Regions from separate parts of the Shewanella sp. SM71 genome, predicted to be linked through region 2. Evidence: predicted binding sites of a transcription regulator. Region 2 holds the regulator's gene; each other region holds the start of a gene.
The links. Region 2 encodes sigma-54, which starts transcription at its own class of promoters, with help from an activator protein. Its sites were predicted from a motif close to GTTGGCACGNNNNTNGNNT; they were not measured.
Positions count from the first base shown of each region.

Region 1: the regulator sigma-54 is predicted to act here: its motif matches at 5,675-5,693, upstream of L5L97_RS06160 (YccF domain-containing protein).
Region 3: the regulator sigma-54 is predicted to act here: its motif matches at 1,515-1,533, upstream of L5L97_RS14310 (P-II family nitrogen regulator).
Region 4: the regulator sigma-54 is predicted to act here: its motif matches at 4,332-4,350, upstream of flgB (flagellar basal body rod protein FlgB).

Region 1 is NZ_JAKKRW010000005.1:18,892-27,126, forward strand. Features, by position in the region: gene L5L97_RS06135 (DUF6508 domain-containing protein) at 1-115, shown strand, start outside; gene L5L97_RS06140 (AMP-binding protein) at 255-1,967, shown strand; gene L5L97_RS06145 (substrate-binding periplasmic protein) at 2,321-3,067, shown strand; gene L5L97_RS06150 (M14 family metallopeptidase) at 3,233-4,273, shown strand; gene L5L97_RS06155 (alpha/beta fold hydrolase) at 4,270-5,160, shown strand; gene L5L97_RS06160 (YccF domain-containing protein) at 5,196-5,603, opposite strand; gene L5L97_RS06165 (pyridoxal-phosphate dependent enzyme) at 5,871-6,899, shown strand; gene L5L97_RS06170 (NrtR DNA-binding winged helix domain-containing protein) at 6,981-7,694, shown strand; gene prs (ribose-phosphate diphosphokinase) at 8,052-8,235, shown strand, end outside.
Region 2 is NZ_JAKKRW010000008.1:122,278-130,512, reverse strand. Features, by position in the region: gene L5L97_RS10120 (molybdate ABC transporter substrate-binding protein) at 1-253, shown strand, start outside; gene mgtE (magnesium transporter) at 332-1,696, opposite strand; gene L5L97_RS10110 (HPr family phosphocarrier protein) at 1,941-2,216, opposite strand; gene rapZ (RNase adapter RapZ) at 2,203-3,057, opposite strand; gene ptsN (PTS IIA-like nitrogen regulatory protein PtsN) at 3,054-3,497, opposite strand; gene hpf (ribosome hibernation promoting factor) at 3,500-3,787, opposite strand; gene L5L97_RS10090 (RNA polymerase factor sigma-54) at 3,816-5,294, opposite strand; gene lptB (LPS export ABC transporter ATP-binding protein) at 5,402-6,133, opposite strand; gene lptA (lipopolysaccharide transport periplasmic protein LptA) at 6,130-6,684, opposite strand; gene lptC (LPS export ABC transporter periplasmic protein LptC) at 6,671-7,231, opposite strand; gene kdsC (3-deoxy-manno-octulosonate-8-phosphatase KdsC) at 7,228-7,779, opposite strand; gene L5L97_RS10065 (KpsF/GutQ family sugar-phosphate isomerase) at 7,779-8,235, opposite strand, start outside.
Region 3 is NZ_JAKKRW010000014.1:1,359-9,593, reverse strand. Features, by position in the region: gene nrfA (ammonia-forming nitrite reductase cytochrome c552 subunit) at 1-539, shown strand, start outside; gene L5L97_RS14315 (hydrolase) at 694-1,236, opposite strand; gene L5L97_RS14310 (P-II family nitrogen regulator) at 1,581-1,919, shown strand; gene L5L97_RS14305 (ammonium transporter) at 1,930-3,180, shown strand; gene L5L97_RS14300 (hypothetical protein) at 3,359-3,697, shown strand; gene L5L97_RS14295 (tetratricopeptide repeat protein) at 3,826-5,019, shown strand; gene aroG (3-deoxy-7-phosphoheptulonate synthase AroG) at 5,371-6,426, shown strand; gene L5L97_RS14285 (hypothetical protein) at 6,530-6,706, opposite strand; gene L5L97_RS14280 (ABCB family ABC transporter ATP-binding protein/permease) at 7,179-8,235, shown strand, end outside.
Region 4 is NZ_JAKKRW010000003.1:252,326-260,560, reverse strand. Features, by position in the region: gene flgG (flagellar basal-body rod protein FlgG) at 1-310, opposite strand, end outside; gene flgF (flagellar basal-body rod protein FlgF) at 321-1,064, opposite strand; gene flgE (flagellar hook protein FlgE) at 1,238-2,599, opposite strand; gene flgD (flagellar hook assembly protein FlgD) at 2,682-3,452, opposite strand; gene flgC (flagellar basal body rod protein FlgC) at 3,477-3,893, opposite strand; gene flgB (flagellar basal body rod protein FlgB) at 3,896-4,300, opposite strand; gene L5L97_RS04885 (CheR family methyltransferase) at 4,444-5,283, opposite strand; gene L5L97_RS04880 (chemotaxis protein CheV) at 5,384-6,304, opposite strand; gene flgA (flagellar basal body P-ring formation chaperone FlgA) at 6,510-7,217, shown strand; gene flgM (flagellar biosynthesis anti-sigma factor FlgM) at 7,293-7,616, shown strand; gene L5L97_RS04865 (flagella synthesis protein FlgN) at 7,619-8,044, shown strand; gene L5L97_RS04860 (LPP20 family lipoprotein) at 8,172-8,235, opposite strand, start outside.

The DNA.
Region 1 (8,235 bases), on a different contig from region 2:
CCCCGGCGTGTTAGAAAATATGCGTCGCCAAGGGGTGTTACTGGCCATTGTTGAGCGGTTACAAAGCTTAAATGTGCCTAAGTCGAGTGCTCATTTTGAGTTTATCAGCCGTTAGCACTGGGCTTTAATGGATTGTTATCTAATAGTTTGTCTTACTCTTTAGTCTAATAAAGTGCTTTTTTACTTGTGACATGATCCGTGGATTGGTTAGTTTGGACCTCGCTAACCATAATAATAAATGCACGGAGGCCTTAATGTCAGTTCCTACAAGCCAAGTTATAAGCCCGCTCAACGTTAGCGAGTTTAGAGGCGAGTCATCACCGAAACTCGTTGAGAAGACCATAGGTCAATATCTTGATGAGATTGCGGCAACGTATCCCGACCAATTAGCTGTCGTCGTACACCATCAACATATCCGCTGGAATTACCGCCAATATCTTGCCCAAATCGATGCGCTCGCCACAGGACTATTAAAACTCGGCATTAAGTCTGGTGATAGGGTAGGGATTTGGTCGCCTAACAATATCGAGTGGTGTTTAACTCAATATGCGACCGCTAAAATTGGCGCCATCATGGTGTGTATTAATCCTGCGTATCGTCCTGAAGAGTTGCAATACGCGCTGAGTAACGTGGGTTGTCGCGCGGTAATTTGTGCTGATAAGTTTAAATCCAGCAATTATCTTGAGATGCTATATGAATTGGCGCCTGAGCTAACCTCTTGCCCAGCGGGTAAATTACAAGCTAAAGCCGTACCTGAGCTTGAATTTGTGATCCGTATGGGCGCGGAGAAATCCGTCGGTATGTTGAATTTTGATGACTTGATCGTTGATGTGACCGCCGCTGACAGGATAATGCTCGAGAGTATTGCTAAGGAATTAAGCCCGTACGATGCGATTAATATCCAGTTTACCTCTGGCACGACGGGCAGCCCGAAAGGTGCGACCCTATCCCATCATAACATATTGAATAATGGCTATTTAGTCGCAGAGGCGATGAAGTTTACCTGTCACGATAAACTCTGTATTCCAGTGCCTTTATACCATTGTTTTGGCATGGTACTTGGCAGTTTGGTCTGCTTAGCCAAAGGCGCAACTGCCGTATTTCCCGGTGAATCCTTCGATCCACTGACGACATTGCAAGTGATTGAGCAAGAGCGTTGCACCGCTTTGCATGGCGTACCGACCATGTTTATTGCCGAGTTGGAACACACAGAGTTTGCTCGTTTTGATTTGAGTTCCTTACGTACCGGTGTGATGGCGGGGGCAACTTGTCCTGAAGAAGTGATGCGCCGAGTACAAAACCTGATGTATATGAAGGAAGTGCTGATTGGTTATGGGCAGACTGAATGCAGTCCGCTTAATCACATTACTGAAATCGACTCACCCGTAGAGAAACGTGTGCTCACGGTTGGCCGTGCTTTACCCCATACCGAAGTGAAAATTGTCGATGAATTTGGCGAAGTGCTGCCAATTAATCAACCCGGCGAAGTTTGTAGTCGCGGTTACTGCATTATGCAGTGTTATTGGAATGATCCTGAGAAAACGGCGGCAACCATAGACAGTCAAGGCTGGCTACATTCGGGCGATATTGGCCAAATGGATGAGCAAGGTTATGTGCAAATTGTGGGGCGCATTAAAGATATGATTATTCGCGGCGGCGAGAATATTTATCCCCGTGAGATTGAAGAGAAACTTTACACCCATAAAGATGTGCAGGATGCGGCGGTCTTTGGCGTTCAAAGCGATAAATACGGCGAGGAAGTGTGTGCTTGGATCAAAGTCCGCTCAGGAGCCGTGATTACAGAGGCTGATATTCGTCATTTTCTCACCGAGAAATTCGCCTACTTTAAAGTGCCGCGCTACATCAAGTTTGTGGATCAGTATCCAATGACAGTGACGGGAAAAATTCAGAAATTCAAAATGCGTGAGCTGATGTATCAAGAGTTATATGAACATATTAATGCTTAAGTCATTTGGCTTTGAGTTGATTAATACTATTGATATTTGACTTCCAAGCCGCGCAATGCGGCTTGAATTTTATTCTGTCTAGCTATTTCGGTTAGCAGATAAACGAACAAGCTAATTGGCTAATGAAAAAGTCGGCGAGTCATACCATCAAGCCAAGCTGTACTTTGAGTTAGCTTTTGCTGCTAATGTCGTTATTCTAATTGTAACAAAACTTCACTTCCCCGCTGTGGCTTGATGGCTATACTAAAACTAGTCATAAAATCTAACCAGTCATAAAATCTCGGCAGATAAAAACGAAAGCGTTAAGTTGTCGATGATGTAGTCGTAAATCCATGTAGGCAAAGGAGTACTAAATGGTTCGATGGCGTTCAATGCTCCTTGTGTATTGTCTTTCCTTTATGGGATTGAGCGTAGCTAAAGCGGATACCTTAATGCTCACTTCTTTACTTTGGCCGCCTTATTCAGGAGAGCAATTAACGGAGCAGGGTGCCAGTATTGCCGTGGTACGGGCGGCGCTGAACGTTATGGGACATCAGTTAAAAGTGGATTTTTATCCGTGGAGCCGCGCTGTCAAACTTACGACTATGCCGAACTCTGACTACATAGGTTATTTTCCTGAATACTATGTAGAGACAGAAAAGTTTATCTTTTCAAAACCGATTGGCGAAAGTCCATTGGGGCTGGTGGAGCAAAAGTCCCATCCAGTAAGTTGGAATTATATTGAAGATCTTAATCGCTATACCTTAGGTGTGGTGAAAGATTATGTGAATACTCAGGCCTTAGATCGCATGATCGTTTCCGGTGTACAGCGGACTGAAGCTGTGACTTCGGATGAGCATAATGTCAAAAAAGTTGCCGCAGGTCGGATTGATGCCGCGGTGATTGATGTCAACGTTCTGCACTATTTACTCAAGCAAAAGCCCTTACAGCCGCTGGCGACAAAGTTGCAAATCAATCGGCAAATTCTGGCGAATAAGCAGCTCTATATCGCGTTTCGTAATACAGAAGAGGGACGGCGTTGGCGAGATATTGTTGACCAAGGTTTAGCGCAGGTTGACGTAGAAACCATCATTGGAGAGCTACTTTATCGTGAAGACTAATGTAGGGTTTTAGGATAGTTTATTCTTTGTTTTACTCGTTATTTTTCTGCTTATTTCCCCGTACAGTCACTTCTGATATGCAGTTTGTCATCATTTTGTCTTTGTTCACTATTAGTATCACTTTAACGGCATGAGTTGTTCTCTCATTTTATTGATTAAGGTGACATGAAGAAACTTCCTTTTGAGCTTCCATTTGAGTTAGATACGCTGCAGCAACTCATTGATACTCATCATCTTAAGTTAGATTATCAGATCCTTGCCGACATTCCATTCCGCCAAGAGCATTTCCCCCTTTACAGTGTTGAGTTAGGTGGTACAGATACGCCTTGTCCGACAGTACTCTTTGTGGGGGGCGTGCATGGGGTTGAGCGTATTGGATCTCAAGTTATTTTGGCATTGTTAAACAGTTTATTGCAGCGGCTTGTTTGGGATAAACACCTACAACAGATGTTAACGGGCCTGCGGTTAGCTTTTGTACCTGTAGTGAATCCTGTTGGGTTATTCATGGGAACGCGGGGCAATGGTAATCAAGTGGATTTGATGCGTAACGCTCCGATAGAATCCCGTGAAAAAGTGTCCTTTATGGTGGGAGGACAGCGTATATCGTCACGGCTGCCCTGGTATCGCGGTATTGGGGGAATGGAGCTGGAAACTGCGGGTTTAGTTGCCTATGTACAACAACTGTTGAGTCGCAGCACAAGTTTGATTTCGCTCGATGCCCACTCGGGATTTGGCTTGAGTGATCATATCTGGTTCCCCTACGCCCATACCCGTACCGCCTTCGAAAATGCCAATTATATTTTTCATCTAAAACAATTATTTGAACAGAGTTATCCCCATCACGGCCATTATCGGTTGGCGCCGCAGAGCCAGTTTTATCGCACTCATGGTGATATTTGGGATTATCTCTATCGCCAGCACCAAGTGGCTGATCCTTCTGCTCAGGTGCCATTTTTACCTTTGACATTAGAGATGGGATCTTGGGCATGGATAAAGAAGAATCCTAGACAAATATTTAATTTTGCTGGCTTTTTTAATCCACAAAAAACACATCGTCACCATAGGATTTTACGCAGGCATACAGTACTCATGCAATTTATGATGGAAGCGGCCTATGCCCAATCGTTAGAGCAGTTAACACCTGAACGTTTGACTGAGCTGACAGAGCGTGCGCGGCATTATTGGTATCGGGAGTCTCAGTCATGACAACTTGGGTGTTATTAAGGGGATTAATGCGTGATCAGCGCCATTGGAATGGTTTCGATCAGCGTCTGCGACAAAAGGGATTGCGAGTGCTGACACCGGATCTTCCGGGCAATGGGACGCTATCCCACGAATTAAGTCCGCTTAAGATTGCTGATTATGCCCATGCCGTGTGGCAGCAATTAGATGAGCAGGTACAGGAAGGGGAGACTATTTATCTCCTCGGCTTGTCTATGGGCGGTATGTTGGCGTTGGAAATGGCATGCCAGCGACCTTGGCAGATAAGGCATGCCTTTGTATTAAACAGCAGTGCGGCGAATTTATCGTATTGGTATCAAAGATTTAATCCGCTGAATGCATTGAAGGCTTTTTTCATGCGTGCTCGGGGTAACGCTTTACATCCAATCGAGTCGACTATAGTGCGTTTAACCAGTTTTCGTCATCGGCGAGACCGAGAGTTAATTGTCAAGTGGAGTGAGTTTCGCCGCGATACCACACCAAGTAGACGTAATGTATGGCGACAACTTTGGGCGGCTTTTCAATACCAATGTCCATTGACAGTGGAAGTACCGATAACTGTGCTCTGCGGTGACCGTGATGCGCTGGTGAGTATGGCATCGAGTAAGGCGTTAGCACGGCATTTTTACACCGATTTGATTGTACTTGCGTATTGTGGTCACGATGCCGCTATAGATACACCCGCAAAACTGGCGCATTATCTGTTGGAAATTGTGGGGGCGACTAAGCCGCAAGTGCAGTTTTCTGTGGATAGTGAGCCTGCCAATACTCAATATGATTGCAACGATTTATTGGAGGAAGAAATAGCCTTAAACGAAGCGATATTTGCTGTATGGGATGACAAAGCGCTATCCACTCTTGAAACCAAATAATCGAGAGTGAATAGCGCAGTTAACACATTGTCTTATTAAGCTTTAGCCACTACGGTTTGGCCTATCGGTGTGAGGCTGATTAAAGCTAACTTAAGATGTTGTATCCCAAAGGGAATACCGATAATCGTCACAAAACAAGCTAAGGCGTGGACCAAATGCCCTATGGCTAACCAGATCCCAAACAGTAAGAACCAAATGATATTTCCTACCATGCCTAATGCACCTGTGCCCAAGTCTTCACGTCCAGTTAAGTGGCGACGGTTCATTTGTTCTTGGCCGAAGGGCCAAAAGGTCATTTCGCCGATAACAAAACAGGCGCGGCCGAAGGGAATACCAATGATACTGATAAAACACAGGATACCTGCGAGCCACCAAGCGAGTCCCATCACAAATCCGCCGAGTACAAACCAAGCTATGTTGAATATTAAGCGTAATACAGCCATTGAAAGCTCCTTATGTTTACCCTGTTAGCCTTTATCGTTAGCTTCGATAAATTGAATATATGTCAATGTCTAAGCGATAACTATGCCAACTATTTAAATTGTTCATAATCAATTGGTTAATTATATGTATTCGAGATTCATGTGTCATTTTCACTAGTTTTTCGCCAAATTGATAATTTCTTAAGGGCGTAACAGGAAGGGCGGAGTTACACTAGCCTTCCCTTAACTGGTTTAAAAACCAGAGAATTTAATCGTTTGAGTAGCTTGATGTTTGCAAATTCCCCTGTCGATACATTTGCCTTTGCTGGCAGAGACATATTCCTAAAACGTGATGATTTACTGCATCCGGCGTTTAGTGGCAATAAAGCTCGCAAATTCGGCTATTTTTTAGATCATGAATTTGCAGGCATCAGCAAGGTGATAGGTCACGGCTCGCCATTGGCTAACTCACTGTATTCATTGTCAACATTAGCGAAGATGAAAGGCTGGCAATGTGATTTTTATGTAGATCATATTGCCAGTCAAGTGGTTAAACATCCTACGGGCAATTACGCTGCCGCTTTAGCGAATGGCGCTAATATTATCGATTTAAGTGTGTTAATAGCACAAAAGCAGGCGTGCACTCAGTCGCAATCTGAGCCTCACGTTTTGTCAAATCTTAATGCTAGGCCTGACCCTACTGCGCAAGTGGGCGATGTGCGACTGAGTTGCCCAGATTATATCGAGGCTCAAGTACTCGTGAATGAGCCGACGGCGCTTTTTATCCCAGAGGGGGGGCGCTGTGCTTACGCCGAATACGGGATAAATAGATTGGCGCAAGAGATAGTACAGTTTGCGCAGGCGAATGGATTGGTTGATTTAACGGTGTTTTTACCTTCGGGGACGGGAACGACTGCGTTATTTTTAAATCAGTATTTTATCCGTCAGCAAACGGATATTCGTGTCGTGACTTGTGCCGTTGTCGGTGGCGATGATTATTTGCGCTTGCAATTTTCGTTGCTTAATACCAATACCAGTGAGCATCCACAGATTGTTAATGTCGGCAAGAAATATCATTTTGGTAAACTTTATCCGGAATTTTATGCCATGTGGCAGCGGGTCTGCGCCTCAGGCGTGCAGTTTGAATTACTCTACGATCCCTTAGGTTTTATTGTGCTTGAGGAATATTTACAAGGCGGAGGTTCTCGTCCTGTGATGTATATCCACCAAGGTGGCTTACTCGGGAACGAGACCATGTTGCCACGTTATCAGCGTAAATTTGGGCAAAGTGGCTCATCCTGTGCCTCTGATCATTGACTTAGTGACGCTAAGACATAATATGTTTGAAGCTGTGTAATGCTAAGTTAAGCTGATGATTTGGAACGATGAGAAATATCAATGACTGAAGCGGAATATCTCGCCAATTACGATCCTAAGGTTTTTAAGGCTCAGCTACTGACAGTGGATGCAGTATTGTTTACCTATCACGATCAGCAACTTAAAGTACTCCTAGTACAACGCTCAAATCATCCATTTTTAGGTTTATGGGGATTACCTGGAGGGTTTATCGATGAAAATTGCGATCAATCCCTTGAGCAAACAGTATTACGTAAACTGCATGAGAAAACCGCGGTAGTACCACCTTATATTGAGCAGCTCTGTACTGTGGGTAATCGTGGTCGCGATGTAAGAGGCTGGTCCGTGACTGTGTGTTATACCGCCTTGATGAGTTATCAAGCTTGCCAAATTCAGATTGATTCAGTGAGTGATGTTAAGTGGTGGCCATTAGCAGATGTGTTGCAGATGCCCTTGGCGTTTGATCATTTGCAGTTAATTGAGCAAGCGCGGGAACGCTTAACACAGAAAGCCTTATATTCTTTAGTGCCAGGATTTGCACTGTCTGAACCTTTTACCTTGCCAGAACTGCAGCATGTTCATGAGGTTTTACTGGGCAAGCCTATCCAAGGTAAATCTTTTCGTCGGCGGGTTGAACAGGCCGATTTATTGATCGATACGGGATTAAAGCGCACCGAACGTGGTCGTCCTGCTAATTTATACCGCTTGAAACCCAATACCGCATCGTATCGCTTCTTAAGAAATTTAGAATGTTGATCACAGTGAATGTGGATTTAAGCCAGATATTCGCCTTGCTCAATATGAGTTACGGCGACTGCTTATGCCTTATTCATGGTGACTTTGAATCAGTAAAGGCTGTTTAATTACTGATTTTGCCTTAATGTCTCAGGTTCTTGTATTACTCGAACCCCATATTGTGGCTTCTTAGTTGTCTTTCCAACTAATAGTGTCTAAAAGACACTATATGCCATTTAAGCATAACATTTCAGGTTGCTCCGTTTGAAATAGTCTAAAAATCAACTTTACACCATAATGTCTTTAAGACACTATTGTTCATGTAGACAACAAGGGCGCCGTCAATTTCGGCAATCTTGCCACAGACAGGAGGTTACTATGTCTCAACGTATTCAAACATCTCAAGATGCTTCTCACGCTCAATGTTCGCAAGCCGATTTTTATCGGTTACCCGCAGCTAGCGATGAGACTCACTACCGTTTATTTCAATTTGGTGCGGGGGAAAACCACGTTCAACTACTGGTTCCTCCAGCGAAACGCGTCACAGTTTTCTTCGGTTATC
Region 2 (8,235 bases):
CTATGGCTGGGTGATGGAAAACAAGCAAGCGGATATCTTTTTAACCTATTGCACTAATGCTGTGCTGGCTAAAAAAGAAGTGCCGAGTTTACAAATCATCGATTTACCGCAGGAACTTGCCGTGGGTGCCGACTATGGTTTACTGGTTTTACAAGGCGCTAATACTGCCGCTAAGCCGTTAGCTGAGTTTATTCTATCGACAAAAGGTCAAGCGATTCTGAGCCGTTATGGTTTTCAACCTCCGGTAAAATAGCCTTTTTTAGCTTTCCAGCGGGATAAAAAACGGCACCTTTGGAGTGCCGTTCTGTGGTTAGCTCAAACTGTTAAAGCGTTAGTTCATCAGGTAGAGCGTCGCTAACCCAAGGAAGGCGAACAGGCCAACCACGTCAGTGACTGTGGTAAGCACCATACCGCCAGCGAGGGCTGGATCGATTTTAAGTCGTTTTAAAATCAATGGAATACTCGCACCTGCAAGCCCAGCTACTGTCATGTTGATCAGCATGGCGCTACCAATTAATCCCGCCAGTGCCATATCATCCTTCCATAGCCACACGGCGACAAAGACTAAAATAGACCACATCAAGCCATTGAGAAAACCAATAGATAGCTCTTTACCGATAAGCCAGCGGGCGTTGCTTTGGCCTATATGTCCTAAAGCAATACCGCGGATCACGAGCGCTAAGGTCTGATTACCGGCAACACCGCCCATGCTAGGGACAATCGTCATTAGGATGGCGATAGTGGCAAATTGCTCAATAGTGCCTTCAAACATATTGCTGACCGACGATGCGAGCAGGGCGGCGAATAAGTTTATGGTGAGCCAGAGCGAGCGACGTAGGGTACTTTTTAGTACAGGACCAAAGGTATCTTCATCTCCGTCCATCCCCGCCATACCCATCATGGAATGTTCAGCATCTTCGCGGATCACATCGACTACGTCATCGATTGTGATACGCCCGAGCAGCTTACCATCACAATCGACGACAGGTGCCGATACCCAGTCATTGCGTTCGAATTTCTGCGCGACTTCGCTGTCGGACATGCTCACAGGAATACTTTGAATATTGGGATCCATGATATTGCGAATTGTGGTGCTTGGCGCGCAAGTCAGCAGATCTGCCAGCCTAACACCGCCAAGGACTTTGTCCTGTTTGTCGACCACATATAAGGTATCTGTGGTATCGGGTAGGTTGCCCCTTTGCCGAAGATAGCGCAGCACCACATCGATATTCACATCGGGTCTTAGGGTGACAGTATCTGTGTTCATCAAGCTGCCGGCGGTCTCATCTGGATAAGATAGGGCTTGTTCTACCCTCAGGCGATTTTGCTCCGTCATCGACTGCAACACTTGTTTGTAAACGGCGTCGGGAAGACTTCGCAGAATATAGGCGAGATCGTCGGTGTCCATGCTTGCTGTCGCTTTCGCGACTCGCTCAGGGCTCATGCTGCGGATCAGTGGGTCTTTGAGTTCTTCACTCAACTCATCGAGTATGTCGCCTATTTGTTCCTGATCGATGAGCTGCCACAGTACTTGTCTGGCATTTGGCGGTGATGATTCTAAGATCAGCGCGATATCTGAGGCGGCCATTTTTTGCAGCATATTACGCACGTGTACAAACATGCCGCTGCTAAGCGCTTGGTTTAACTGGTCAAGACTATGTCCGGTGTGATCGTTTTCTGCATTATCTACGGGCATTTGTCCTCCATTGTGCGGCAAATTGGTTTGAGATCTTAGTGTTGGGCTAGGATTTAGTGGTGACTAAGCGTCAGTCGATGACATAGATTAAGACGGCTAAGGTAAGGCCCGCGCAATGACCGCTAGTGTAATCGCCTGTGGCTTGTATCGTCGAGCGACAAATGTTTTGCCATGTCTGAATGGCAAGTTTTTTAAACTAGACATGAAGTGAAACTAACGATGAAGTGCTTAGTGTGAAGTGAAACTAACAGGCTTCGTCAAACTTAGCGTCGATTAAGGCACAAATGGCATCGAGAGCCGGCTCTGCATCTGGACCTTCGGCGATAAGCTTGATGGTTTTACCCATGCCAGTTTCAAGCATCAGCAAGCCAAGCACACTGGCGGCCGATGCTTGTTTATCGCCTTGGATTAAGGTGATGGTCGCATCAAACTCGGAAGCCAGTACCACCAACTTAGTGGCGGCACGGGCATGTAAACCGAGCTTATTACAGATGGTTATCTGACGTTCAAGCTTTGGCATTATTGAGCTCTCGATGACGGGCATAAACTTTATGTTTACCGTTACTAAAGCGTTTTGCCAATTGCTCTGCGACGTAAACCGATCTGTGCTGTCCACCTGTGCAGCCAATGGCTACCGTTAAATAACTGCGATTGTTACGCTCGAGGTGCGGCAGCCAAGTCTCCAGTAAATTTTCGATTTGCCAGATGAACTTATTGACCAGTGGTTGGCGATTTAAGAACTCAGCCACGGGTTCATCTAAGCCAGTCAATGGCCGCAGCGCCAACTCCCAGTGGGGATTGGGCAGGAAGCGTACATCGAACATAAAGTCGGCTTCGGTGGGCATTCCGTGCTTAAAGCCAAAGGACTCGAAGTTGATCACGAGTTCTTTATCGACACTACCAAGGAGAATTTGTCTGACTTGGTCGCTTAAATCATAGATATTCAAATTCGACGTATCTATGTAGTGATCGACCAGTTTTGACATAGGCTCAAGCAGTTTCCCCTCCAGCTTTATCGCTTCTTGCAAAGAGACTCGGCTCTTCGACAAAGGATGCAAACGGCGGGTTTCGCTGTAACGCTTGAGCAGAATTTTATCGCTGGAGTTAAGGAAGAAGCTCGTTAACTCAGTATCTGGAGGTAGGCTAGCGAGTTGTTTTACTAAGACCTTATCCTGCTCAGGCATGTTACGCACGTCGACACTGATGGCGACGAGATCGTTACTGCCTTTGAGTTGCTCAAGCAAACTGCCAATCAATGGCAAGGGAAGGTTATCGACACAATAATAGCCGAGATCTTCGAGTACCCTAAGGGCGACAGATTTGCCTGAGCCTGAGCGGCCCGACACTATGACCAGTTTCATCCAGTGATTACCTGATAGAGTTCCGTTTCATCATGCGTCTTGCGTAATTGCTTTAATATTTGCTTGTCGCTCAGCTTTTCGGCCATGCAAGACAAGGTACTTAAGTGCTGCTGACATTGGTCTGCAGGCACCAGTAGTGCAAATAAAATATCAACAGGTTGCTTATCGATAGCATCAAATGCTATCGGCTCTTCACACTTAATTAGTATGGCAATGGGCTGATCTATATCGGCTAGTCGACCATGTGGAATGGCGATGCCGTTACCTATACCTGTGCTCCCCATCTTTTCGCGCGCCACTAGGCTTTCGAATATCTCTTGAGATGAGAGGGTCGGGTACTGGGCAGCGACTAAGTCGCTGATGAGTTCCAGTACCTTTTTCTTGCTGCCCGGAGTGGCGCAGGTAGTGCACTCCGGCCGCAGTATGGTACAAAGTTCCATTATTAGTGTTTTGTTAACTTCTCTTTGTGTTTAATAACCTGACGGTCAAGCTTGTCAATCAGGGCGTCTATAGCGGCATACATGTCAGCATGCTCTGAAGTTGCAAAAACTTCACCACCTATGAGGTTTATTCTCGCTTCAGCAATCTGTTGCATTTTCTCAACATTGAGCACAACGTGCACATTATTGATCTGTTCGAAATGGCGTTCAAGTTTTGAAAACTTTTCTTCTACATATGCACGTAACGATTCGGTAATTTCGATATGGTGCCCACTTAGGTTTATTTGCATAGAAACGTCCTCCGATATCCACTGTAGGTTATAAACTTTTACGCTGATTAGAAGGTGGAATAAGCATAGCCTCTCGGTACTTCGCAATGGTTCTGCGGGCTACGTTGATCCCTTGTTCTGCCAGAAGTTGTGCCATCTTACTATCGCTTAATGGTTTTTTCTGGTTTTCCGCTGCCACCAGTTTCTTTATAAAGGCTCTGATTGCTGTGGATGAGCACTCACCACCATCGTCAGTACCGACGTGGCTAGAGAAGAAGTATTTTAGTTCAAAAAGTCCCTTAGGGGTATGCATGTATTTTTGAGTTGTGACCCGTGAGATGGTGGACTCATGCATTTCTACCGCTTCGGCAATATCGTTAAGCACCATAGGCTTCATGGCTTCTTCACCGTACTCAAAGAAACCCTGCTGATATTGCACTATGCAATTAGCAACTTTAAGCAAAGTATCGTTACGACTTTCTAGGCTCTTAATAAACCATTTAGCCTCTTGCAGATGGCCGCGAATAAATTGGCTATCGGCTTGGTTTTTGGTACTGCGTGCCATAGAAGCATAATGTTGATTTACATTGATTTTTGGCATGCAGTCAGGATTAAGCTCAACGACCCAGCGGCCATTTTTCTTCGACACAGACACATCTGGGATAACGTATTCGTCATTATTGGGCGTGATCAACAAACCTGGGCGAGGATTGAGGGTTTGGATGAGTGCTATACCATCCCTTAATTCATCCTCTTTTAATTTAGTCTTACGCATCAACAACCTAAAGTCTCGTGCGGCGATCAGATCTAAATGATCTTTGATCAGCATGCGGGCGTTTTCTAGGTTGGGCGTGTCAGCGGCGAAATGCGACAGTTGGATCAGCAGGCATTCACTTAAATCACGGGCGGCAACGCCTATGGGATCAAAATGCTGAATACGCTTGAGTACGGCTTCGACTTCGTCAAGCTCAACTTCAGGATTGCCCATGGCTTCGAGAATTTCTTCAGTGCTTTGGGTGAGATAGCCCTGATCGTCGATGGCATCAATAATGGCGGTGGCAATGGCTAAATCGGTTTCAGAAAACGGCGTGAGGTTTTTTTGCCATTCTAAGTGTTCGTACAAACCTTCACTGGTCTCGCCTTGGAAGGGCATATCGTCTTCACGACTGCCGCCGGGGCCTGAGTTTGGGGAGGCGGTAAACACTTCATCCCATGTGGTGTCCATGGGGAGCTCATCGGGCATGGATTCTTTGGTTAGCGACTCTGCCGTGTCTATGGTGGAGCTGTCTTTTTCTGGTGGCAGAGTGCTAGATTCACTGAAGTCCGTATCGGATAGCGTTTGGTTTACAGGGGTTTTAGTGGCGTCGAATTGATCCTCTTCCAGCTCGAGAAGGGGATTAGAATCTAATGCTTGCTGGATCTCTTGCTGCAGTTCTAATGACGACAGTTGCAACAGACGTATGGCCTGTTGTAATTGTGGCGTCATGGTTAACTGTTGACCCAGTTTGAGCTGGAGTGACGCTTTCATGTTACCGCTGATCCCTACGTTATTATTGTTGGATGAGGTCGCTTATTATTATCTTGAGTGAAGCCCAATGGCGGTATAAATTGCCTCCATTGGCTTCGCTCGATTAACTATAGCCTGAATTGTTCACCTAAGTACACAGCCCTAACTTGCTGATTGTCTAAGATCTCTGCTGGAGTTCCTTCGGCAATCAGGTTTCCGTGACTCACAATATAAGCATGTTCACATACATCTAATGTCTCGCGGACATTATGGTCTGTGATCAGTACGCCAAGGCCGCGACTTTTGAGTTGTTCGATAATCTTCTTGATGTCGATAACCGAAATAGGATCGACGCCGGCAAACGGTTCATCGAGCAAAATGAACTTAGGATTAGCGGCTAAAGCCCGCGCAATTTCGACGCGACGACGTTCGCCACCCGACAATGACATGCCTTGGCTGTCACGGATGTGGGTGATATGAAACTCTTCGAGCAGATGTTCTAGTTCTTCTTCTCGTTCTTCGTTTTTAAGTTCTTTACGAGTTTGCAGTACGGCCATGATGTTGTCATGAACAGTTAGCTTACGAAAGATACTGGCTTCTTGCGGTAAGTAACCTATGCCTTTGCGGGCACGCAGATGCATAGGATCTGCGGTTAAATCATCATCGTCGATAAAGATATGTCCCTTATCGCTCTTCACTAGCCCGACAACCATGTAAAAGGTCGTGGTTTTACCCGCGCCGTTTGGACCGAGTAGGCCAACGACTTGACCGGTTTTTACCGTCAGACTGACGTCTTTAACCACTTGGCGACTCTTGTAACTTTTAGCCAGATTTTGTGCTCTTAAGGTGATTTGGGTCATTTAGAGTCCTGCTTTTTTACAGGTTTATCCGCCGGAGCGTCTGATTTAGCATCATCTTGATAGTTTTCAGGCTGAATAATAGTGATCACGCGATCGTCACCACTGCCAGTACTCTCGGCCATCAATTTCTGTTGAATCATGTTATAGCGGATTAAATTGCCTGTAACTTGGCTACCTGCTTGATCTAATGACGCCATACCTTTCAGTGTTAAGGTGCGGCTTGCCATATCGTAACGAATTTCTTTCGCGCTGGCAGATGCAGGGCGGCCATCGTCTAATATTTGGCTATATGTAGCAGGGTTGCCTGTGGCGACCAAAGTTTTGCTATTTTCACCTTCAGCGGAAAATGCACGCAGTTCATTTGCTTGGATTTTTATTGAGCCTTGGGTAACTTCAACCGGACCAAAGAAAATGATCTGGTTGTTTTTGATATCCGCAGTTTGGCTCACTGCTTTAATTTTGACTTCTTGCTTTAAGTCGCCGACTTTCGCGAAAGCACTCATGCTCATAATTAGCATTAGGCTGGCAAGTAATACGTTATTTTGCTTCATATGTTCCTACTACCTGACTGGTCAATTGCACTTCTTGCGCGTTGAGGTCGGCATAAAGGCCTTGGCCTTGAATATTAAAATCTTTCCCTGTGACGTAAATGGTACGGTCAGAGGTCATTATCATAGTGTTGAGATCGAGTTCCAGATAACTGGTGGACAAGGTCTGAATCGGTTCTTCTGGGCTAATGGCATCGATAATAACATTATTTTCTAATACAACCTTGCCAGTTTCCTTGTTTAGCTTGCCCTGATCTGCCCTGAGTTGCCATTGTGCTTTACCTTGGTCTGGATAAACAAGATAAACAGGTTGAGTAAAGAAAGTTTGATTCGTTGAATCATAATGTTCCATGTGTTTCGCCGTCACACGGCTATTCACTAGTCCTTGCTCATTGAACTCAACACTGCGCAGATCTTCAACGATGAAATCTGGGGTATTTTGATCTTTTACTCTGTTATCGGAATCACCGCTGTGTTTGTTCTGGACCTGCCAGTAAAGCGCTAGTGCGGTTCCAAAAAAAGCGATAATCGCGAGTGTCACACGACTCATATACTCATTCCATGGGCCGAAGTGAATTTATTTTGACTTAGGAGTAACAGATCTGTGAGTTCACGCAGTGCACCGTGGCCACCATTGAGCGTAGTCACAAAATGGGCGTGTTGGCGTACATAGGGGTGGCCGTCAGCAACACTGACCGCTAAACCGACGACATTCATCACGGGAAGATCGACAATATCATCACCGATATAAGCCACTTCTTCTGGGGTGACACCATAAAGTGCGAGCAATGCTTCATAGGGCTCGAACTTATTGTCTACGCCTTGGTAAATATGGGTAACACCAAGGGCTGTCATACGGTTTTCAACGATTTTGGATTGACGTCCTGTGATCACGGCGAGGTTGAAACCGCTGGTGAGGAGTGAGCGCACGCCATAACCATCGCGGGTATGGAAGGCTTTGAGCTCTTCGCCGCTATTACTCAAGTAAATACGGCCGTCGGAAAACACCCCATCGACGTCACAGATTAACAGTTTAATCTTTTGTGCGCGTTGCCACACATCATCACTGATTGGGCCGTAAAATCCTTGCTGTGGCATTAAATGACTCCTGCTTTAACCATGTCTAGCATGTTAAGAGCGCCGATAGGATGGCGGTCTTTATCAATAACAATTAATCCGTTGATGTTTTTTGAGTCCATCACTTGCAGCGCTTGGGCGGCCAATACATTATCCGTGATCGTGACGCAGTTACGGGTCATCACATCGGCAATGGGCGTCGTGCGTAAATTCACTTCTGCATCAATAACGCGGCGTAAATCACCATCGGTGAAGATACCAACAAGCTTGCGCTGATCATCGATAATCGCCGTCATGCCTAAGCCTTTCTTGGAGATTTCGTACAGAGCTTCTGTGATGCAAATATCGTGGTTAACGAGCGGTAAGTCATCACCGCTGTGCATGACATCGCAGACTTTTAACAATAACTTGCGTCCTAAAGCTCCGCCAGGATGGGACATAGCAAAATCATCACGGGTAAAGCCTTTAGCTTGTAGT
Region 3 (8,235 bases), on a different contig from region 2:
ATCATAAAGTGGGCAATCCATTCGACCGTTTTGAAGAAACCTGTGCAACTTGCCATAGCCAGACTAAAGAGTTTTTGGTTGGCGTGACTAATGAGCGTAAAGCCAAAGTTAAAGAAATGAAGTTGAAAGCGGAAGAGCAATTAGTCAAAGCACACTTTGAAGCAGAGGCTGCGTGGAAAGCTGGCGCCACTGAAGAAGAAATGAAACCCATACTGACAGATATCCGCCACTCACAATGGCGTTGGGATTTAGCGATTGCTTCCCATGGTGTTGCAGCTCACGCACCGGATGAAGCATTGCGTATTCTGGGAACTTCGGTAAGTAAAGCTGCTGATGCTCGTGTGAAGTTAGCGCAATTACTCGGTAAAAAAGGCATCACAGATCCTGTTGCGATTCCTGATATCTCTACCAAAGCTAAGGCACAAGCAGCATTAGGTATGGACATGGATAAAATGAATGCAGAGAAAGAAGCATTTAAGAAAGACATGTTACCTAAGTGGGATGAAGAAGCGAAAAAACGCGAAGCCACTTATAAGTAGGTTTTAATCAATCGCGGTTGAGTTTTCAATATGAGCTAACCCCTCATGCAAACAAAAGCCCTCGCTGACTCAGCGGGGGCTTTTTTATGGAAAAAATATCGAGTAATGTCAGGCGTTGATCATGCTGGCCGAGTGAATACCACGGGCTAAATCGCTATTTGATCAGTTTTAATAACGCCCTAAATCGCTCGCCTTGGGCTTGATGTTGTAATTCAAATAATAGCGATTCCACGTTAGTTAATAGGGCGCCCCTGGCCGTCATCATTTGGATCCCAAGTTGTTTATTCTCAGCACTGCGTGACGATACGCAATCGGCGACTAAATGCACCGAATATTGCTGCTCGATAAGGTCACAACAGGTTTGGTAAACACACACATGGGTTTCAATACCCGCGACTATGACGTGTTTGCGATTCGTCTTAGTTAATGCCTTTGCAAACGCGTCACAGTGCCAGCCGCTAAAATGCTGCTTAGCAATGGGTGAGCTGGTTTTCGCAAGTAAGGTTTGCAGCTCAGTGCTAGTTGCTCCGAGTTTATCGGGTAGTTGTTCTAACCACAGTATTGGAATTTCAAATAATTGTGCGCCTTGGATTAAGGTCTGTAGTTGTTGATGCAGCTTGTCACTGTTATCCATGATTTGTGCAAGTTTTCCTTGCACATCGACGATAACGAGAACACATTCTTCTGGTTTTAACATCGGGCCTTCCTTCTGCGCTTGATGATTGTCTTAGTGATGATCTTCGCTTTTGTCTAAGAGCTTGTGTTGTGATGCTCAGATTTCATCTCGATTTACGCTTCCCCCAGTAGACCCTAATTTAACCTTGTTACCAATAGGCCTAAGGTCGAATAGCTGTCGCACTTAAACTGCTCACTAAAAGAGTGCATCGCACCAGTTCGTGCTCGATTATGGTGCGTTTTTAACCTTAAAAAATAGTGTTAAACAATTTAAACCAATAATAATCAATAGATTAAATTGTTGGCCTAATGATTGAATTACCTTTGATACAAGTTAATAACAATCGCGTTTTTTTGGAGGTCAGGATGAAACTAGTCAGCGCTATCATCAAGCCGTTTAAGTTGGATGATGTCCGTGAAGCTATCGCCGGAATTGGTATTGAGGGCATGACGGTGACCGAAGTGAAAGGTTTTGGCCGTCAGAAAGGGCATACAGAGTTGTATCGCGGCGCCGAGTATCAGGTGGATTTTTTGCCAAAAGTAAAACTAGAAATTGCCACTAAGGCTGAAAATCTCGACATGTTGATTGAGGCGATTACCACTGCGGCCCATACGGGGAAAATTGGTGACGGTAAGATCTTCGTCGTTGATTTAGAACATGCTATCCGTATCCGTACGGGTGAACTTGATACTGAAGCGCTATAAGGGGCTGACAATGGAAGAATTAACGAAATTAGGCGGCACAGTCACTGAACTACGCTTTGCACTCGATACCTTTTACTTTTTGATTTCTGGTGCTTTAGTCATGTGGATGGCGGCGGGATTCGCTATGTTAGAAGCGGGTTTAGTTCGCTCTAAAAATACCACTGAAATTTTAACTAAGAACGTTGTGCTGTACGCGATTGCCTGTGTGATGTATCTGTTGGTTGGCTATAACATCATGTATGTGGATAACACTGAAGGTGGCTGGTTACCGTCAATTGGCACCTTAATTGGTTCGCAATCAGCAGATGCGAGCCATGCATTAGAATCTGACTTCTTCTTCCAAGTTGTATTTGTGGCAACGGCGATGTCAATTGTCTCTGGTGCTGTGGCGGAACGGATGAAGTTGTGGGCTTTCTTGTTCTTCTCTGTGGTGATGACAGCGGTTATCTATCCAGTAGAAGGTTATTGGACTTGGGGCCAAGGTTTTATCGCTAAACTGGGCTTTGTAGACTTTGCTGGTAGCGGTATTGTGCATATGACGGGGGCGACCGCGGCGATTGCTGGCGTGATATTGCTCGGTGCGCGTAAGGGTAAATACGGGCCTAATGGCCAAGTGAATCCTATTCCAGGCTCTAACTTGCCAATGGCAACCTTAGGTATGTTTATTCTGTGGATGGGCTGGTTTGGCTTTAACGGCGGATCGCAATTAATGGTGTCGGATGCGGCGAATGCAAGCTCAGTGGCGAAAGTGTTTGTGAATACCAATACTGCAGCGGCTTTTGGTGCTATCTCTGCGCTTATCGTGTGTAAGATGATTTGGGGTAAAGCGGATTTGACCATGATCCTTAACGGTATTTTGGCTGGATTAGTGGCGATTACGGCAGATCCTCTCTCGCCTTCATTGTTAATGGCGGGTGTGATTGGTTTAGTGGCGGGCGGCGTGGTGGTGTTCTCGATTGTGGGCTTAGATCGCATTAAGATCGACGATCCCGTCGGTGCGATTTCAGTACACGGTGTGGCTGGTTTCCTCGGCTTAATGTGTGTGCCATTATCCAATGCCAATGCAACTATTACCGGACAGTTGACGGGGGCAGCGATCATTTTCACTTGGGTGTTCTGCTCGTCATTTGCTGTCTGGTATGTGATTAAGATAACCATGGGGATCCGTGTGACTGAGGAAGAAGAATACAACGGTATGGATGCTTCTGACTGCGGTATTGATGCCTATCCTGAGTTTGTTACTGTCAAAAATGCGGGCTGATTAAACTTGAACATTAACGCGTGATTCACCTTGATGCTTAGCTTGGATCGAGGGATAGTGAAGCAGAGCCTAGGCTCTGCTTTTTTATGGGTAATCACTGTGATTGAAGTTTTAGCACAGGGTCATAAGCTTAATTACTGAGCAATTCTGTTTTCTTGCATAAATTAAGGAGTGTTCTATGAGCTTGAATATAAAAACAATAGGTCAATTTTCGCGACTAAGTCTTATCGTCATTTCTGGCTGGATATCGGTTTCTGCCTTTGCAGGAGAAGTGATCGTTAATCGCTCAAGTGAGCCTGTCGATGCCTTTGCCGTGCGTGATCAAGTGCTCAAGGATTTTGAATGGCAGGAGTCGCTTCGTCGCCAGCAGCAAATCCAAATTCTGCAGGCTTTACCCTCAGGTTGCGTTACGGTCATGAAACCCTATCGACATTTTACCTGTGGAGAGCATAACTATCGGCCGTATCTTTATCAGCAGCGTGAGTTATACATAGAAGTTGACCGACCTTCGCAATAGTTAATTCGTTAAATTATTTGCGATTATTTTCAATCGATCGCGATTATCATTTTTTTGTAACCATTTTATGTCGTCTTTTTCGCCATTTGTAATAAGCTCAAATAGGAGCTAATGGTGTGGGAGGACGTATGTCGAAACTATTCCGAGCCGTATACTTGAGTACGATCTTGAGCGTTGTATTCAGTCAATTGTTTGCTTGTAGCTCGACGACCATTGAGCCTAATCCGTCGGATCTTGAGTCGTTACTTGCCGATTCACTGTTTACCCCTGTGGCCGATATTCCTTCTGTTGCGGATATTTTTTATCTGCCACCCGAGGTCGTGACAGACGTAAAACGTCGCTATGGGATATACACTTTGTCACACAATAACAACATGTTAGCCAATGAATGGTTAGCTAGTTATATCAATGCGAGTCAAACCAATAGCGCTAACATTGATTTTCGATATAAAGATAATCTGACCCAAATTGCCCGTGAAACCTATGCCCAAAGGGCGGGTAATTGCATGTCTTTAGTGGTCATGACTTCTGCGTTAGCGGACATATTGAATGTGAGTGCTGAGTATCAAGATATTGCGATAGAACCGGTATGGGATAAGCAAGGTGATTTCTATTTAATCAATGGGCATGTGAATTTACGCTTACTTCCACCTGAAAACGCACATTCAGTTTATGTGTCATCTACCGCAGTTTTAGTGGACTTTATGCCAGAGCGAGCTCTACGGGGATACGGTAAAACCCAAGTGGATCGGCAGACCTTAATCAGCATGTTTTACAACAATATGGCGGCAGAGTCTTTAGTGAACGGTGATTTAGACAGGGCCTATGCCTTGATTAAAGTGGGTTTAAAAGTCGGCCAGTTTGTTCCTTCACTCAACACGCTCGCCATTATTTACCGGCATAAAGGTGATGAAAAGCGGGCCGAACAGGTTTATCGCTATGCACTCAAGTTTGATGCGAAAAATCTGACAACGCTTTATAACTTAGCCTTGATTTTAGGGGAGCTGGGGCGGCTTGATGAATGGGCCGAAATTAATAAAGTGCTTGAATTAGCGCGAATACGTAATCCCTATTATTACTATGACATGGGGCAGCAAGCCTATGATGAGCATCAATACGATGAAGCCTTGGCTTGGTATCAAAGGGCGTTGGCAAAAGCGGATTATCGTCATGAGTTCTTCTTCGGTTTATCTAAAACCTACTGGGCGCTGGGGGACGAAAAGCGTGCCAAACTGAATATGGATAAAGCCTTGGCTTTGAGCCGAGATGAGTCAGAGCGTCAACGCTATCAGAGCAAGTTACAAGTCATGTTACAGCATTAGCATTTGCCCGCTCTTTTCTATAGAGAGCTGGCCATCAATTAAGCTTATTACGGGTAAACATCTTTGCTTGCTAACATAGGGCGCCTAAATACACTTGCAGCAAATATGTTTATTCCTTTTTATCCGCCATATTCGATTTTGTTCATCAAGGCTGTGAGTTAGCTGGCATATTTGAATTTTGATTTTTTTTAAATATATTAAAACAATAAGTTATATTTGATTTTTTGAAATGGAGACAACTTGGTTGCATTGGCGCCTGAGACTCGATAAATTGAACTCAGTATTGCAGTTGAGATCCCTTATCGCAGCGATAGAAATAGCCTAAAACACCAGCGTTGGAGCAGTAAAATTATGTATTACCAAAATGATGATGTTCGCATTAAAGAAGTAAAAGAGTTACTTCCACCTATCGCGATTCTTGAACGATTTCCTGCTTCCGAAAAAGCCTCTGCGACTGTGTTTAATGCGCGTAATAGTATCCATAATATTCTGGCTAAGTCTGATGATCGTCTATTAGTGGTGATTGGGCCTTGTTCTATCCACGATCCCAAAGCTGCGTTGGAATATGGACAGCGTTTGGTCTCACTGCGTGAACGTTATAAAGATCAACTCGAAATTGTGATGCGAGTGTATTTTGAAAAACCAAGAACCACAGTGGGTTGGAAGGGGCTGATTAACGATCCTTACATGGATAACAGCTTTAAACTCAATGATGGTTTACGCACCGCCCGTAAATTATTAGTGGATTTGAACGACAGCGGTATGCCAACTGCGGGTGAGTTTCTTGACATGATCACCCCACAATATATGGCTGATTTAATGTGCTGGGGAGCCATTGGTGCCCGTACGACAGAATCTCAAGTACACAGAGAGTTAGCCTCGGGTCTTTCTTGTCCGGTCGGTTTTAAAAATGGTACTGATGGCACGATTAAAGTTGCTATTGATGCGATAGGTGCTGCCAATGCACCACACCATTTTTTATCTGTGACTAAGTTGGGCCATTCGGCGATCGTTTCGACTAAGGGCAATCCTGATTGCCACATTATTTTACGGGGTGGCCGCGAGCCCAATTATAGCGCGCCGCATGTCACTGAGATTAGCCAGCAATTGTTAAAAGCAAAGCTTGCCGACAACATCATGATCGACTTTAGCCATGCTAATAGTAGTAAAGAGTATCAACGTCAGTTAGTGGTTGCTGAAGATGTAGCTGGTCAAGTGGCGGCGGGAAATACTGCTATTTTTGGTGTTATGGTAGAAAGCCATTTAGTGGAAGGTCGTCAAGATCTTATTGAAGGTCAAGAGTTATGCTATGGGCAGAGTATTACCGATGCGTGTATTGGTTGGGATGATACCGAGCGTCTGTTAGCCATTTTGAACCAAAGCATTATCGAACGCCGTCAGGTTTAATTATCTGCTCGAGCGAACATAAACCGCAACTATACCTGAGTTAGCCGTTAACGATTGCGGGTTAAGTAAAAACAAAGGCGCTATCCCGGCGCCTTTGTTTTATCTATTTATTGCTTATTTCAACAATGTATTCATTTGCTTTGGCTAAGCTACCAAAGGCGGCAATAAGGTTGTTTCTACCTTTATCTTGTATCTCTGGATTGCCTGATTCGATCATCATCCACACCCAAGTTTGGATCAGTGGTAATGGCGGGTATTGAACTTTAGCGGAATCCAACATAAAGCTTCCTTTGATCTTAATTTAATTTGTTTGTCTTAATGTTCTCGCTAGAACTTGGGCGTATGAATCGCAAAATCTAGCGCGTAGAGGTTAACAAATTCTATTGATTTGTATAACCGCCTCCATGGCATTTTGGGCAAAACTGCAAAAATAATCAACAGCAGCAACTCTGTGCCAAGTCTTCTTCCATTGCACTCTTATCCTCCTACATACGGCTCTGAGGTTAAGTAAAACGGTACATGCCTGAACACAAATCAGTATAAATTCATTTATTGTGAATACGCCAGTGTAATGCGTAAGTATGATGTTTTGACTTTAAATGCAATCAAAATAGCAGCTGAGTATGTCGTGAATAAGTCTATTTGTCTGTCAGGAAAATCTGATTGATTTTATTCAGACTTTGCTAGTTTCGCTTAGCTTATGTTCGGTGTGAACTGTTACAATTGGCATAACTCATTCAAGGTTATGTCTTATGCGCCCAACGTTATATTTTGAAGGTCCAGTCGATAAATTAAACTGGCACGTCATGAAACTGCTTTGGCCTTACTTATTGGAATACAAAGGCCGTATTGCGTTGGCGATGTCATGCCTCATCATCGCTAAGCTGACCAGCGTGGCTCTGCCTTTTATTCTGAAGCATTTGGTCGACACCTTAGATGCCGATAAAACTGCGCAAGCCCTCAGTGTGCCCGTAGGATTAGTGTTGGCCTATGGCGCGGTACGTTTACTAACGGCGATTACGGGGGAGATCCGCGATACCTTGTTTGGCCGCGTAACCGAGCGGGCGATCCGCCGTTTAGGCTTAGCAGTATTCGACCATTTACACCGACTGGACCTCGACTTTCATCTAGAGCGCAAAACCGGCGGCCTATCCCGCGATATTGAACGCGGCACCAGCGGCGTGAGTTTCCTCATGCGTTTTATGGTGTTCAACATAGTGCCAACCTTGCTCGAAATTGTCATGGTGATCGGCATTTTCTTTTATAACTACGGCATTGCGTTTGCGGCTATCACTTTTGTTGCTGTGCTGGCTTATATTATTTTTTCTGTGGTCGCGACCGAATGGCGTACTGAGTATGTACGTGATGCGGCCAAGGCTGACTCGTTATCGAATACCCGCGCCATCGACAGCTTGCTGAACTATGAAACGGTGAAGTATTTTAATAATGAAAAGTATGAGTCGCAGCGCTATGACCAAGCGCTTGAACAGTGGGAAGTCGCCAAACGTAAAAACCGCTTATCTTTGTTTGCGCTCAATGGTGGACAAGCTGTCATTATCGCTTTGGCGATGACGGCTATGATGGCGTTGGCGGCATACAGAGTTACTTATGGCGATATGACCTTAGGTGATTTTGTGTTGATTAATGCGTTTATGATGCAGCTCTTTTTACCCCTTAACTTCTTAGGTTTTGTGTATCGCGAAATTCGCGGCGCGTTAGCCAATATTGAGCGCATGTTTAGCCTACTTGATAAACATCCTATGATAGTCGACTTACCCCAAGCACTCGATTTTCAACCCACTAAGGGTG
Region 4 (8,235 bases), on a different contig from region 2:
CAAAAAATCCAGGACCTTCAATCATGAGATCCAGTGAGTTATCCGTCGTCAGCATGTTACCCTGAGTAAACATTTTTTGAGTAGCGACGACTTTCGTACCCGCACCTATGTTTAATCCGTTGGGTAGCTTAGTGTTAGATGCACTAACACCACCTGCTTGGTTAACTGTTTGATAGAGTAAATCTTCAAATACTGCGCGGCTTTTTTTGTAGCCCACAGTGCTAGCGTTCGCTACGTTGTTTGAAATCACTGAAATATCAGTTTGCTGTGCGTCTAAGCCAGTTTTACTAATCCATAACGCCGGATGCATAATCTATCTCCTAACTAATACGCATTAATGAGGATGAAGCGCGATCATTCTCTTCCGCGGTTTTCATCATCTTGACTTGCAATTCAAACTGGCGCTGAAGATCAATCAAAGACACCATTTCATCAACAGGGTTAACGTTACTGCCCTCTACGGCACCACTTTCAACTGCGACGAAAGGGTCAGCTGGTGCTGGTTCGCCTGACATTTGTCGAAATAATCCATCTTCACCACGCATCATCTGCGCATTGCCGGGATTAACTAACTTCAATCTAGCCACTTCTTCTATCACTTCAGCAGTCGCCCCCTGAGGGCGAACAGACACTATGCCATCCTGTGAAATTGACACTTTATCAATAGGTAATGGCAGCACTATCGGGCCAGCGTCCCCCATCACGGGATTGCCTCTGTCGTTATACAACATGCCCGTCGCATCGAAACTGAGACTACCTGAACGGGTATAAGCTTCACTGCCATCTTTCGCCTGAACGGCAAACCAGCCATCGCCTTTAATGGCAACATCGAGATCCCGTCCAGTGGTTTTTATCGGACCAGAGCGAAAATTAGCTGACGGAGATTCTGTCATCGCAAACACCCTTGAAGGCAACCCTTCACCGAAGGCTTGCATCGATCTGGCCTGCGCCATATCTGATTTAAAACCATCGGTATTAGCATTGGCTAAGTTGTTCGCACGGAGTGCCAGCTCATTCATATTTTGCTTAGCGCCACTCATGGCGACATAAAGGAATTTGTCCACAGACTGCTCCGTCAAATTTTCTACATGACAATAGCCAAGCAAGCATCATGCCAACAAATAATAACGTTTAATTTACTGATAGAATTGAAAAATATGAAAATGAAGTGATTTGACGGCAGGATAAAGGCTAAGTGTTGCCACTGGCGGCAACACTTAGTTAAACAAAGTAATGATTAGCGGATTTGTAATACGGTTTGTTGCAGCGTGTTATTCACTTCAAGGGTACGAGAGTTCGCTTGGAAGTTACGCTGTGCCGAAATTAAATCGACCAGTTCAGTCGTCAAATCAATGTTCGATTGCTCTAGCGCCGATGAACTGATGCTACCAAAAGTTCCACTATTTGCCTCACCCGCTAACGCTGGACCTGAAGCTAAACTGGCTTTCCACGACGTATTACCCACTTGCGTTAAACCTTGTTCGTTAGCAAAACGAACTAAAGCAACCCGTGCTAAAGGCACGGTTGAACCATTAGAATAACTCGCGGTCACTAAACCATCTTCGCCGATTTCAACGTTAGTTAAGCGACCTACAGTCGTACCATCTTGCGTCAACTCAGTTGCACCAAAAGGAGCAGCATATTGCGTTGGGGCATTAAACTTCACAGTCAACTCTTGAGTACCATCGGCACCTGGCCCTAAAACACCCGCACCACTGACGCCCAAAGCCTCAGTCTTGACTATAGCAGGATCACTACCAGTGTAGACACCAACAGAATTGAACTTGAGTACAGAGCCTTTCCAACCACCAGCAGTTTGAGCTGTGCCCGTTGCATCAGGTGTACCATCGCCGGTGGTATCTGTTTGATAAGTACCAGCAGGACCGGCTAGATCTACTTGCTTTCCATCAACAGCATAGTAAGCCACCCAATTGTTCTCACCATTGTACGAACCATCTTTGGGCTTAACAAAATAAGTGGTCATAATATGTGGCTCACCGAGTGAGTCATAAATTGTCATTGATGTAACGTTATTGTAGGTTTTTGCATCTAGAGGATCGAATGCCGCGGGGTCGAGTGCACTTTCCTTAGCATTTAAGTTCATTTGTAAAGTAACATTCTCAGTCTTTACAGGGCTACCCGCAGTGTCTGGTATTTGTACCGGCTTAGCCGTCGTTAAACTCACTGATGTTGAGTTCCCATCTTTATCCACTGGGAAAGTTTGCAAATAATTACCAGCAGAATCAACCATGTAATTATTTTTATCTACCTTAAATGCTCCAGCACGGGTAAACGAGTGGTCTAATGTACCCAGTTCAGAAGCAGTAACGAAAAAGCCACCCCCTTTAATCGCCATATCAAGGGAGTTATTCGTCAACTGTAAGCTACCTTGATGGAATTGCTGTGCCACTTGGCTCGTCGCAACACCACCACCGACAGCAGTTTTAGCATTTGAAAAAATAGAATTAGCGTAAACATCCGCAAATTCAGCACGGGACTCTTTAAAGCCAATGGTGTTCGCATTAGCAATGTTATTCGCCGTAGTGTTTAAATCTTTCTGCGCGGCAGAAATGCCACTCAATGCAATGTTAAACGACATAATTCACCTCTACACTTGACTCAATTCATTTATGAGCGACTTACGCCCAATTCGGATACTGCAAAAATTCTTTTAGGCAAACTTAGGTTTCAGACACAGCTAACACATCGGTTAACTTGATGCCCATACCGCCTCTCAAGTTAAGAATCGCGCCAGTACTGGCCGTACCGAGAGAAACGCTGGTCACATGAGCATAGGTCGAGACTGGCAATTCTTGGGATTTCCCATCCACTAAACCACTCGCCTTGATCGTATAGTTACCTGCGGTTACAGGGTTTCCATCTTTATCGAGGCCATCCCAGTTAACATCGACATTGCCCCCCTTACTGCCATCAACTTTAAAGGTGGTCACAACTTGGCCTTTCTCATCCTCAACACGTACAGTAACTTCAGGAATTTTAGCTGGCGTGCTAATCACACCTTTTATTGTTGGGCTTTCAGCTGAAATGTTACCTGTATCAGTTGGGATCAATACCTTGCGACCAACAAGTCCTGATGCCTGTAATGCTTGGCTTGATGTCATAACACCGTTTAAATTAACGATTTCCTTATTCAACTTAGTAATACCATCAACCGTCGAGAATGATGCCATCTGCGCAATCATTTGGTCGTTGTCGACGGGCTTAAAGGGATCTTGCATCGATAACTGTTGGCTTAATAACGAGAAAAAGTCATCTTGAGTTAACTGCTGGCTTTTTGCTTCCGGTACTATTGACTCTTTTGGCAAACGTATGCCATCAAGAAACGGATTACCCGTTGAGCTGGTTGATGAATTCGTCGTAACGGCATTTGGCTGACTCTTATTTTGAGCCGTCTGCGCCGACGCTTGGTTAATTTGATTAATGAGGCTCACAGCTTACCTCCTAAGTAACACATGTTATTTACCCATCCCAAGTGTTTGTTGCAGCATAGACTTAGCTGCTTCAGCGACTTGAACATTCATTTGATATGAGCGCGAAGCAGAAATCATATCTGCCATTTCTTCCATGACATTAACATTCGGTTTATAAATAAAGCCGTCCGCATCCGCCATAGGATGATCGGGCGAGTATTCTTTCAGTAGTGGTTTATCACTTTCTACAATGCCTTTTACTGCAACGCCTTGAGAAGCTTGTTGCTGACTTTGGGCTTTAGCCATTTCGGCTTCAAAAATGGGATGACGGGAACGATAGGTCTTATCTACACTACTCGAGACGGAATCCGCGTTAGCTATGTTGCTCGCGGTGGTGTTTAGCCTGACCGATTGAGCAGACATTCCCGAGCCAGCAACATCAAATATGCTAAATAAACTCATGATTAATCCCCTCTCAACGCTTTCTTCATGCCACTAAACTTACTATCTAAAAAACCTAGCGACATTTGATATTCAAGTGCATTTTGCATGAATGCCGATTGTTCCTGTTGGATATCAACAGTATTACCATCACCGGTATCGGGTTGATTTGGCACACGGAACTTAACAAATTGCCCAGTCAACTCCGCAAGCCCAAAATGCTTATCTGGCTCTTGCATTTCAAGACTATTTCGCTGCTGCTGTTGGCCTCGAGCGGCCTGCATTGCCGCAGAAAAATCAACATCGCGGGCTTTGTAATGTGGCGTATCTGCGTTAGCGATATTGCTTGAAATGACTTCTGCCCGCTGCGCTCTAATACCGAGAGTGTATTGATGCACACCCAGTGCATTATCAAAATTGATCGCCATAAAATTGCCTCCTCGTGTTCTCACGAAAATAAAGCAATTCATGTGCCAACATCAGGAAAATTTTGAGAATAACAATAAGGATGAGCAAGTGATGGGTAAAAAATTACCGACAATTGTCGGTAATTTTCTTTAGAGCGGCTAAGTTAAGTCTTTTTCTGGTAATAAATGCCAGGGTTACAACGAACCATATCAAACTCGTCCGTTAAACCAGCGATAGATTCTGATGCACCGAGAAATAAAATCCCTTTGGGATTGAGAGCGGCAGCGAATTGCCGCAAAATTTTTGCCTTTGCCTCTGGTGCAAAATAAATCAGCACATTGCGGCAAAAGATAATGTCGAACTTGCCAAGCAGACTATAACTCTCAAGCAAATTATGCGCTCTAAAGTTCACCAACCGCTTCACATTATCCTTTAACTTCATATTGCCTGAAGGTAATGCATCAAAAAACTGACGCTTACGTTCTTCAGATAAACCACGCGCTAATGCCAAACTATCGTACTCGGCATTTTTGCAGCGTTCCAACATCGAAGGAGATAGATCCGTTGCTTGAATCGAAGCACTACCAGCCAAGGCACCAGGCTTCTTCTGTTGATACTCAAGAATAGTCATAGCCAATGAGTACGGCTCTTGGCCTGACGAGCAAGCCGCAGACCAAATTTTGAGCGGACGCCCCAGACGACTGTATTCAGGTAGTAGGACATTATTCAACAACTCAAATGGATAACGATCACGGAACCAAAGGGTTTCATTGGTCGTCATAGCATCGATCACTTCAGCTCTGAGCGCACGCTCAGTAGGCTTCATCGAATGCTTAACCACATCAGATAAGGATGGCAGGTTATATTTGCCCATCAAAGGAGCAAGACGACTGCGCACAAGATATTGCTTATTTTCACCCAGTACGATGCCGCTGTGTTGCTCTAAGAACAACCTAAATTGATTATATTCAGCCTCAGCGAGTGATTTATTTGGCACATTCACATCCTAAATCCTATAGCAAGCACCAAAATCAGTGCGAAACCATCATGTTATAAAGTCGAGATTATAGCGTAAAGCGTATCTAGGTACTAACCTACAGCAATTACAAACTTAAATGCTTATTCACAGCAGCGGCCAGTTCGTCGGGATTAAACTTAGCGATAAAGTCATTAGCCCCCACTTTTTGAACCATTGCCTGATTGAATACACCACTTAACGAAGTATGCAGTACCACTTTAATATGCTTAAGCTTAGGATCATCTCGGATTTCAGCGGTCAGGGTGTAGCCATCCATTTCAGGCATCTCAATATCAGAGATAATGAGGGGGATCTCATCGGCCACATTATCCATCTCTTTGGCGATCTCTTTAAGCTTGTCTAATGCTTCGCGACCATCTTTTGCGGTATCAATTTGTAAATTCAATGACTCGAGTGAACGAATAATTTGTTTACGCGCCACGGCAGAATCATCAATAACCATAATATGATAATGCTGAGTTCTGTCGAGGGTCAGTTTTTCATTGGCTTCTTCACTGATAGCCGTTTTAACTGGTGAAATCTCATCTAAGATTTTTTCCACATCGAGAATTTCAACTAATTCACCTTCAATTTCAGTCACAGCTGTCAGATAAGAATAACGGCCAGCACCTTGCGGCGGAGGCATAATCGCTTCCCAATTCATGTTGATGATCCGCTCAACAGAACTGACCAAGAAGCCTTGAACACTACGGTTATATTCAGAAATAATGATGAAACAGTTTTCAGTGCTCGCTAAAGGTTTTCCCCCTGTTGCCGCACTCAAATCAATCACTGAAATGGTTGTTCCACGAATATGAGCAACACCCTTCACATAAGGATTAAGTTTAGGCAAAGTGGTCAGTGGTGGACACTGCAGTACTTCTTTCACCTTAAACACGTTAATCCCAAACCGTTGACGACCGTTTAATTTAAAAAGCAGCAATTCTAAACGGTTTTGTCCAACGAGCTGGGTTCGTTTGTTGACTGAATCAAGAATACTCGACATAACTCTGCCTTGTTGTTCTGTTTATGTTCGGCCCTATAACTCAGTTGAGTATAGGCATATTAATTGCTTACGTCTTATCTATCGATAAACATAGTCGAAACTGAGTCAATCTTCTGACAGTGATGCAAATTATTATTACAGTGGTCAGCTTCGAACTTAATAAAAGTATAGGTGCATTCTGGCGTTACAAGCTAGTCTCTTCATTATGAAAGTAAATTTAGTCTGTTTTTTTAGTCTTTTCACCCTCTTCATGCCCGCTTTTGCGAGTGCAGAGCCTATTGTCCCCACCGTATCGGCAATCTCAGAATTAGCTAAAGCGCTTATTTCAGAAAAAATATCCGTTCCAGAAAATGCCAAAGTAAATATTTCGCCACAGATGGTTGACGCAAGAATGCTGCCGTCACAATGTTCGTCTCCAATGAAAGTTGAACTGGCTAGCGATAGGGAAATTAGCCGTAATAACACCTTAAAAGTCAGCTGCGATACACAAGACTTAGCTTACCCTTGGCAAATCTATATCTCGGTTCGGGTGGATATCTTATTCCCCGTTGTTGTCTCAACCGAAATCTTAGCACCAGGCGAACTCATCTCTCCTAGTCAAGTAGAAGTCCGTTACATTGAACAAAATAGCTTGAGAGGTGCCGAATTCGATGACCCGAGTAAATTGGCTGGTGTGCGAGTAAAACGACGAGTAGCAAAAGATAATCCCGTATTAAGCAACAACTTATGCTTCGTTTGTAAAAATGATTCGGTATCTATCTACGTTCGTTCTGGCTCATTCGAGCTCAAAACAGTGGGCGAAGCCCTACAAGATGGCAATAAAGGTGATCGGATCAGAGTCAAAAATAGCAGTTCAAACAAAGAACTAGATGCTATAGTCACAGGCATTGGCGAAGTTGAAGTAAGAATGTAAAATAATCTAAAGCTTTTTTGTAAGCTGCCGATACCCCAGTTAAGAAATCCCGTACACACGACGCTGGAGCCTAAAATGGCAATTGATATTAGCAAACTCAACACTGCAACGACTGCGCAAGTTCGTTCAGGCGCAACGAAAACGAGCAGCGATCAATCTGCTCAAGTTGCTACAAAATCGACAACACCACAAAGAAGCGACTCAGTGGTCATTACGGCCCAGGCACAACAACTTCAAGGAGCTCAGACTAAAATGGCTAGCCTTCCTGAAGTTGATCAAAAGAAAGTAGCCGAAATCAAACAAGCTATTGCCGAAGGTCGCTATAAAATTGACCCTGAAAAGTTGGCTGCCAATATTGCAAGTTTTGAAGCCGAACTTAATGACTTAAATAAAGAGTAACTATGACTGAAATAGCTAAACTGGTAGATCTACAACACGCCCATTTGGCTGTTCTTAAGCAAATCATACTCAAGGAAAAAGGCGCTTTGGTTGACCAAAACGCCGATTTACTGCTTTCCCTTGCTAACGAAAAATCGCAATGTCTGAAAGAACTAAAGACTAATGATGATATTCTGGCAAAACACAGTGATAAATCGCTACTCACTCAGCAAGTCGAACTCGTACATAAAATGGCCGAGATCAAAGACGCATTGACTGAATGCAAAGAATTAAACGAACAAAATGCCAGTTTAATTGAGATGAATTTAGCGAGTTTAAATCGCTTTGCTCAAGCTTTACAAGCCAGCAGAAACGCCTCCAGCCTCACCTATAACGATAAAGGCAAGACCTCGACTATCTCAAGTTTAGGCAATGATTTAAAGGCCTAACAAGCGCATCACTCCCACTTAGCATTCCCTTTTCTAAGCTCTGATTAGATATTAATGTCTTCTACAAAAAGAAAAGCCGCGTAAATACGCGGCTCAATACATGCTGTTGAACATACTCTCAAAAACGCTAGAAATACGTCACTTCCTTCACTCGTTGTGGACGGTTCTGTTGTTGATAAAGCGCCCAAACC